Regions from separate parts of the Streptomyces sp. NEAU-174 genome, predicted to be linked through region 1. Evidence: predicted binding sites of a transcription regulator. Region 1 holds the regulator's gene; the other holds the start of a gene.
The links. Region 1 encodes HrcA, which represses chaperone genes, less so after heat shock. Its sites were predicted from a motif close to TTNGCACTCNGNNNNNCNGAGTGCNAA; they were not measured.
Positions count from the first base shown of each region.

Region 2: groES (co-chaperone GroES) is a predicted target of HrcA. The motif match lies at 1,861-1,887, and genes of this name have one in related genera.

Region 1 is NZ_JBQTCE010000009.1:121,318-125,706, forward strand. It holds gene dnaJ (molecular chaperone DnaJ) at 70-1,203, opposite strand; gene hrcA (heat-inducible transcriptional repressor HrcA) at 1,204-2,220, opposite strand; gene ACT2CW_RS26410 (MBL fold metallo-hydrolase) at 2,385-3,107, shown strand; gene ACT2CW_RS26415 (DUF3097 domain-containing protein) at 3,386-4,207, shown strand.
Region 2 is NZ_JBQTCE010000008.1:317,714-322,102, reverse strand. It holds gene ACT2CW_RS24655 (class I SAM-dependent methyltransferase) at 1-681, opposite strand, end outside; gene ACT2CW_RS24650 (polysaccharide deacetylase family protein) at 673-1,818, shown strand; gene groES (co-chaperone GroES) at 2,036-2,344, shown strand; gene groL (chaperonin GroEL) at 2,482-4,107, shown strand; gene ACT2CW_RS24635 (SDR family NAD(P)-dependent oxidoreductase) at 4,231-4,389, opposite strand, start outside.

The DNA of each region.
Region 1 (4,389 bases):
CTCACCACCGGATCAAGGGCGGCGCGGAGATCAGCGGCTCCCCGCGGTCCGTCTCCCGGCCCGGAGTGCCTACCGTCCGTTGAACGCGTCCTTCAGCCGCGAGAACAGCCCCTGCTGCCCCGGCTTGAACTCGCCGGTCGGGCGCTCCTCGCCGCGCAGCTTGGACAGCCGCCGCAGCAGCTCCTCCTGCTCCGGGTCGAGCTTGGTCGGGGTGGTCACCTCGACGTGCACGATCAGGTCGCCCCGGCCGCCGCCGCGCAGATGGGTGACGCCGCGCTGGTGCAGCGGGACCGACTGGCCGGACTGGGTGCCGGGCCGGATGTCGATCTCCTCCAGGCCGTCCAGCGTCTCCAGCGGCACCTTGGTGCCGAGGGCCGCCGCGGTCATCGGGATCGTCACCGTGCAGTGCATGTCGTCGCCGCGCCGCTGGAAGACGGGGTGCGGCACCTCGTGGATCTCCACGTACAGGTCGCCCGCCGGGCCGCCGCCCGGTCCGACCTCGCCCTCACCGGCCAGCTGGATCCTGGTGCCGTTGTCCACACCGGCGGGGATCTTCACCGTAAGGGTGCGCCGCGAGCGGATCCGGCCGTCGCCCGCGCACTCCGGGCACGGGGTCGGCACCACGGTGCCGAAGCCCTGGCACTGCGGGCACGGCCGCGAGGTCATGACCTGGCCCAGGAAGGACCGCGTCACCTGGGAGACCTCACCGCGGCCACGGCACATGTCACAGGTCTGCGCCGAGGTGCCCGGCGCCGCGCCCTCGCCGCTGCACGTCGTGCAGACGACCGCGGTGTCGACCTGGATGTCCTTGGTGGTCCCGAACGCGGCCTCGCTGAGCTCCACGTCCAGCCGGATCATCGCGTCCTGACCGCGCCGGGTCCTGGAACGCGGACCGCGCTGCGAGGCGGTGCCGAAGAACGCGTCCATGATGTCGGAGAAGTTGCCGAAACCCGCGCCGAAGCCACCGGCGCCACCGCCGCCCGGCCCGGCGTTCGGGTCCCCGCCCAGGTCGTAGACCTGCTTCTTCTGCGGGTCCGACAAGACCTCATAAGCGGCGTTGATCTCCTTGAACCGCTCCTGGGTCTTCGGATCCGGGTTCACGTCCGGATGCAGCTCTCGGGCGAGCCGCCGGAATGCCTTCTTGATCTGGTCCTGCGAGGCATCACGAGGCACGCCCAGGACTGCGTAGTAGTCCGTCGCCACTTACGACTCCGCCAGGATCTGTCCGACGTAACGTGCCACTGCGCGTACCGCTCCCATCGTTCCGGGGTAGTCCATGCGGGTCGGTCCGACCACGCCGAGTTTGGCGACCGCCTCGTCGCCGGAACCGTAGCCGACCGCGACGACCGAGGTGGCAGTCAGCCCCTCGTGAGCATTCTCATGCCCGATCCGCACGGTCATACCCGAGTCCTTGGCCTCGCCCAGCAGCTTGAGGAGGACGACCTGCTCCTCGAGTGCCTCCAGAACGGGCCGGATCGTCAGGGGGAAATCATGCACGAAACGCGTGAGGTTCGCGGTGCCGCCGATCATCAGCCGCTCCTCGGTCTCCTCCACGAGCGTCTCGAGCAAGGTCGACAACACGATCGAGACGGTCCCCCGGTCCTCCTGTTCGAAGGACTCCGGAAGATCCTGCACCAACTGCGGCACATCCGCGAAACGCCGCCCCACGACCCGGCTGTTGAGCCGGGCGCGCAGATCGGCGAGCGAATCCTCGGTGACCGGAGTGGGGCAGTCGACCATGCGCTGCTCCACCCGCCCGGTGTCGGTGATCAGCACCAGCATCACCCGGGCCGGGGCCAGCGGGAGCAGCTCCACATGGCGCACCGTCGAGCGGGTCAGCGACGGATACTGCACCACCGCCACCTGCCGGGTCAGCTGCGCCAGCAGCCGGACCGTGCGCCCCACCACGTCGTCGAGGTCGACCGCACCGTCCAGGAAGTTCTGAATGGCCCGCCGCTCCGGGCTGGACAGCGGCTTGACTCCGGCCAGCTTGTCCACGAAGAGGCGATAGCCCTTGTCCGTGGGGATCCGCCCGGCGCTCGTATGCGGCTGGGCGATGAACCCCTCGTCCTCCAGAGCGGCCATGTCGTTACGCACCGTGGCCGGCGAGACCCCCAGCCGATGCCGCTCGGTGAGCGCCTTGGAGCCGACCGGCTCCTCCGTCCCCACATAGTCCTGGACAATGGCACGCAGCACCTCGAGTCTGCGTTCGCTGAGCACCCCGCGCACCTCCAGTCCAGCGGTCTCATCAGGTCATCCGTCTGGCACTCACCGGGCACGAGTGCCAGAGCCCCTCCGCCAGTGTACGGCGGGGTGCGGTGGCATGGGCAAGAGCCGCCGTCGGCAGCAACTCTCCCCCACCCCCGTTGAGCTAGCGTCGCGGTATGGAGACGTGTTGGGAAGAGGCCGGCTGGGAGCGGCTCGCGCCCGGTGTGGCCCGCCGTCGGATGCCGGAGTGGGACGAGACGGTCGGCGTGGTCGTCGGACGGACCGACATCCTCGTCGTGGACACCGGCGCGACCCTGCGCGCCGGGGCCGAACTGCGCTCCGGGATCACCCGGCTGACCGGCCGCCGCCCCACCCGGATCGCGTTCACCCATCCGCACTTCGACCATGTCCTGGGCTCGGCCGCCTTCGCGGGCTGCGAGGTCTACGGGGCCACGGGCCTGGACGAGCTGCTGCGCCGTGAGCGGGAGACGCTGCGCGAGGACGCGATCCGCCACGGGGTGGACCGGGACGCCGCCACCGAGGCGGTGGACCATCTGGTCTCCCCGCACCACCTGGTCTGCGGGGAGCTCAGCCTCGACCTGGGCGGCCGTACGGCGCTGCTGGCCAATGTGGGGCCGGGCCACACCGCCCATGACCTGGCCGTCCTGGTGCCCGGCCGGCCCGAGGTGGTCTTCTGCGGCGATCTGGTGGAGGAGTCCGGGACGCCCCAGGCCGGGCCCGACGCGATCCCCGGCCACTGGCCCGCCGCCCTCGACCGGCTGCTCGCCCTCGGCGGCACGGACGCGCGGTACGTCCCGGGGCACGGCTCCGTGGTGGACGCCGCGTTCGTACGGGCCCAACGCGACGAACTGGCCGCCCGCTTCGGCGTGTCCGGCTAAGCGCTTCGCCGGAAGTGCCCCGACCTGCCGTCGATCGTCTGCGGCGCCGTCGTGGCTGGTCCCACGCGGCGGAGCCGCATATCGACACAGCCGCGGCGGAGCCGCATATCGACACAGCCCCGCGCCCCTTCGGGACGCACCCGAACCGCGGCCGACTTCCACCGATCCGCTTAGCCTTCGGTAGCCGTCGGTAGCCGTCGGTCTAGGCGTTCGCCTAGTCGTTCGCCCGGTTGCGCGTCTGCGGGAGCGGGTGGCCGGCGCGCGCTATCGTCATCCGGATGCGACAGTACGACCCGGACCTGACCCCGCCCTGGAAGCGGCAGCGGCCCGCCCCTGAGGTCCCCGCCGAACCGGACCTCGTCGTGGAGGAGGTCACCACCGGATTCTGTGGTGCCGTGATCCGCTGTGAGAAGACCGCCCAGGGTCCGACGGTCACTCTGGAGGACCGCTTCGGCAAACATCGCGTCTTCCCCATGGAGCCGCGCGGTTTTCTGCTCGAGGGGCGTGTCGTCACGCTCGTACGCCCGCGCGCGGCGGCCCCCAGCGCGCCGCGGCGCACGGCCTCGGGGTCGATCGCCGTGCCGGGAGCCCGTGCGAGGGTCGCCCGCGCGGGTCGCATCTATGTCGAGGGGCGCCATGACGCGGAGCTGGTCGAGCGGGTCTGGGGCGACGATCTGCGCATCGAGGGCGTCGTCGTGGAGTACCTGGAGGGCGTCGACGACCTGCCCGCCATCGTGGACGACTTCGCCCCCGGCCCGGACGCCCGGCTCGGCGTCCTCGTCGACCATCTGGTGACGGGCTCCAAGGAGTCCCGTATCGCCGCGCAGGTCACCGGCGAGCATGTGCTGGTCCTCGGCCACCCCTACATCGACATCTGGGAGGCCGTGAAGCCGTCCTCCCTCTCCATCCCGGCCTGGCCGACGGTGCCGCACGGCCAGGACTGGAAGAAGGGCGTCTGCCGCGCCCTGGGCTGGCCGGAGAACACCGGGGCCGCCTGGCAGCGGATCCTGTCCTCGGTCCACTCCTACAAGGACCTCCAGCCGGAGCTCCTGGGGCGGGTGGAGGAGCTGATCGACTTCGTGACGGCCCCACGGGGCTGATGGCCGCCGGGCGGGGCTGACGGTCTTGGTATGGGGCTTGAGGGTTCCGTACGGGGGTGGGGTGGCGGCCTGCGTACGGGGCTGATGGCCGCCGTAAGGGGCTGGCGGTCTCCGTACGGGGCTGACGGTCTCGGTAAGGGGCTGACGGCCGCCGTACACGGCTTGACGGCCGCCGTACGGGC
Region 2 (4,389 bases), on a different contig from region 1:
GATCCACTCGGCCTCCGCGTTCTCGGGGATCGCCTCGTGCGGCACCCCGGGGGCGATCTTGAGGGCGGCGCGCGGCGTGGTGCGGGCGGTCTCGATGGCCCAGGAGAGGGGCGGGGAGTACGCCTCGGGGTCGAAGACGCGGCCCCGGCCGCCGCGCCGGGCCGGGTCGACGAAGACCGCGTCGAAGTCCCGGGTGCCGACCTCGGTGACATCGTCGCAGCGGACCTCGATGAGCTCGGCCAGGCCGAGCGCCTCGGCGTTGGCGCGGGTGACGGCGCAGGTCAGCGGGTCGCGATCGACGGCGAGTACGGAGATCCCGGCGCGGGCGAGCGCGATCGCGTCGCCGCCGATGCCGCAGCACAGATCGGCCATGCGGCGGACGCCGAACTCCGCGAAGCGGGAGGCGCGGTACGCGGCCACGGAGGTGCGGGTGGACTGCTCGACGCCGTTCGGCGTGAAGTACATGCGGTGCGCGTCCTCGGGGCCGAATTTGGCCACCGCCCGCTGCCGCAGCGCGGCCTGCGTCAGGGCCGCCGAGACCAGCGCCGGGGGATGGTCGCGGCGCAGCCGCGTCGCGGTGGCGAGCTCCTTCGCCGGGTCGTAGTCGCGGAGCGCCGAGAGCAGCGCCTGCCCCTCGTCGCCGAGCAGTGAATCGAAGGCGTCAACGTCCACATGGCCCATTCTCTCCGCTCCCAGGGGAGCATTCGCACCCCGCTCGGCGCGCGGGTCGGCACGACAGAGCTGAAGATCGCTTTTGTGATGATGATCAAGGCTGGTCTTTCAAGGTGTCTGGTTCTCACCGCCGCGGCGGCCGCGACGGCCGTGCTCGCCGGCTGCGGGGCGCTCGGCGCCTCCGGGCCGCACACCCGGACGGGGAAGGCGGCCGGTCTTCCGCCGTCGGCCTCCGCCGGTCCGCACACCGCGTCCGGGACCTCCGGGCCGCCACCGTCGTCGTCGGGGAGCACACACGAGGACGGCACGCCTCCATCGGGTCCGGCGGCTATGGGCTCCGCGCCGCCACCGGGCCCGGCGGCGATGGGCTCCGCGCCGTCATCCGGTCCGGCGGCTATGGGCTCCGCGCCGTCATCGGATCCGACGGCGACGGGCTCCGCACCGGTGGCGTTCCCGGACGCCTACCGCCGCTGGGGGCTCGACCGGCCCCTGATCCCGGCGCCGCGCCCGCCCAGGGTCAAGCCCCCGCTCGCCGCGATGTGGCCCCCGGTACCCGGACTGGCGACGGTCATCCGCCGGGTCGCCACCACCGATCGGGTGGTTTTCCTGACGCTCGACGACGGGATCGAGAAGGACCCGGCCTTCATCGACCAGGCCCGGGACCTCGGTCTGCCGTTCACGCAGTTCCTGGAGGACGAGGTGATCGGCGACCACTACGACTACTTCCGCCGGCTGCGTGAGCTCGGGAACCGGATCGGCAACCACACCCTCACCCACCCCAAGCTCGCGGGCGAGGACTACGCGTTCCAGCTCCATGAGATCTGCGGTCAGCAGGACGTCCTCCACTACCGCCTCGGCCTGGCGCCCCACCTCTTCCGTCCGCCTTACGGGGACTACGACTGGAACACGCTGCGGGCGGCGGCGGACTGCGGGCTGGGGAAGGTGGTGCTGTGGCGCGCGGAGATGGAGCCCGACGGACTGGTGTACCGCTCGGGCAGCGGGCTCCGGCCCGGGGACATCATCCTCGCCCACTTCCGCGGCCCGGACATGTTGAAGGGCGCGACGATGACCGACATGATCACTTCGCTGCTGCGGGAGGTTCAGGCGCAGGGCTTCGCGGTGGCTCGGCTGGAGGACTACATCTGACCTCCGCCACGTCGTCCCGTCCCGAGGTCGGCACCGCGTCGCTTGGCACTCTAGTTGACTGAGTGCTAACCGCGTCATAATGTCGAGGCTGGCACTCGGGACCGATGAGTGCCAGGGATACAGCGACGGGCAGGTCCGGCACCCGCGACGACGGATCCACCTGGTCGCCACCTCAGACAGTTGACCCCGTGAGATCTCCGAAGGGGGAGGTCGGATCGTGACGACCACCAGCTCCAAGGTTGCCATCAAGCCGCTCGAGGACCGCATTGTGGTCCAGCCGCTCGACGCCGAGCAGACCACGGCTTCGGGCCTGGTCATTCCGGACACCGCCAAGGAAAAGCCCCAGGAGGGCGTCGTCCTGGCTGTGGGCCCGGGCCGCTTCGAGGACGGCAAGCGGCTTCCGCTCGACGTCTCCGTCGGTGACGTCGTGCTCTACAGCAAGTACGGCGGCACCGAGGTGAAGTACAGCGGCGAGGAGTACCTCGTCCTCTCGGCTCGCGACGTTCTCGCGATCGTCGAGAAGTAATCACCGAAGTTTTGCCTATGAGCCGTGCCCCGGTGCCCGTGTCATCTGAAACCGGGGTCGGGGCACGGCTTGTTTGAGCGATAGCGGCTGCCTCCGCAAGGCGGCCGAGGATCGCAAAGAGAGGACATACGGAACTCATGGCGAAGATCCTGAAGTTCGACGAGGACGCCCGTCGCGCCCTCGAGCGCGGCGTCAACAAGCTCGCGGACACCGTCAAGGTGACCATCGGCCCCCGTGGCCGCAATGTCGTCATCGACAAGAAGTTCGGTGCCCCCACCATCACCAACGACGGTGTCACGATCGCTCGTGAGGTCGAGGTCGAGGACCCGTACGAGAACCTTGGCGCGCAGCTCGTCAAGGAGGTGGCGACCAAGACCAACGACATCGCGGGTGACGGCACCACCACGGCCACCGTGCTGGCCCAGGCGCTGGTGCGCGAGGGCCTGAAGAACGTGGCCGCCGGCGCCTCCCCGGCCGCCCTGAAGAAGGGCATCGACGCGGCGGTCAAGGCCGTCTCGGACGACCTGCTGGCCACCGCCCGCCCGATCGACGAGAAGTCCGACATCGCCGCCGTGGCCGGGCTGTCCGCCCAGGACAAGCAGGTCGGCGAGCTGATCGCCGAGGCGATGGACAAGGTCGGCAAGGACGGTGTCATCACCGTCGAGGAGTCCAACACCTTCGGTCTGGAGCTCGACTTCACCGAGGGCATGGCCTTCGACAAGGGCTACCTCTCGCCGTACATGGTCACCGACCAGGAGCGGATGGAGGCCGTCCTCGACGACCCGTACATCCTGATCCACCAGGGCAAGATCTCCTCCATCCAGGACCTGCTGCCGCTCCTGGAGAAGATCATCCAGGCCAACGCCAGCAAGCCGCTGCTGATCATCGCCGAGGACGTGGAGGGCGAGGCCCTCTCCACCCTCGTCGTCAACAAGATCCGCGGCACCTTCAACGCGGTCGCGGTGAAGGCCCCGGGCTTCGGTGACCGCCGTAAGGCCATGCTCGGCGACATCGCCACCCTTACGGGCGGCACCGTCATCGCCGAGGAGGTCGGCCTCAAGCTCGACCAGGTCGGCATGGACGTGCTGGGCACCGCCCGCCGCGTGACCGTCACCAAGGACGACACCACGATCGTCGACGGTGGCGGCAAGGCGGACGAGGTCTCCGGCCGCGTCGCCCAGATCAAGGCCGAGATCGAGTCCACGGACTCCGACTGGGACCGCGAGAAGCTCCAGGAGCGGCTCGCCAAGCTGGCCGGCGGCGTGTGCGTGATCCGCGTGGGCGCGGCCACCGAGGTCGAGCTCAAGGAGAAGAAGCACCGCCTGGAGGATGCCATCTCCGCGACCCGCGCCGCGGTCGAGGAGGGCATCGTCTCCGGTGGTGGCTCCGCGCTGGTCCACGCCGCGAAGGTGCTGGAGAACAGCCTGGGCCTGGAGGGCGACGAGGCCACCGGTGTCGCCGTGGTCCGCCGCGCCGCGGTCGAGCCGCTGCGCTGGATCGCCGAGAACGCCGGTCTCGAGGGCTACGTGATCACCTCGAAGGTCGCCGAGCTCGAGAAGGGCCACGGCTACAACGCGGCCACCGAGGAGTACGGCGACCTGGTGAAGGCCGGCGTCATCGACCCGGTCAAGGTCACCCGCTCCGCGCTGGAGAACGCGGCGTCGATCGCCTCGCTGCTGCTCACCACCGAGACCCTGGTGGTCGAGAAGCCGGCCGAGGAAGAGGCCGAGGCCGCCGGCCACGGCCACGGTCACGCGCACTGACGCTCCGGCGTACTGCCACGAGCAGCGCGAAGGCGCGGCCGCCCGGTTGGGCGGCCGCGCCTTCGCGTGTCCCGGTTCCGGTTCTGTTCCGGTTCCGGGTCCGGTTCGGGTTCCACCGGGCGGCTACCCCTTGGCCGGGGGGCGGCCGACCTTGGAGGAGAGGGAGGAGAGGGCCGAGCGCGGGGCCAGCTTCGCCAGGCTCGACATCGCCTTGTAGCGCGGATCCGGGATGGACAGCGACTTGCCCCGGGCGAAATCCTTCAGCGCCGCCGTGACCAGCCG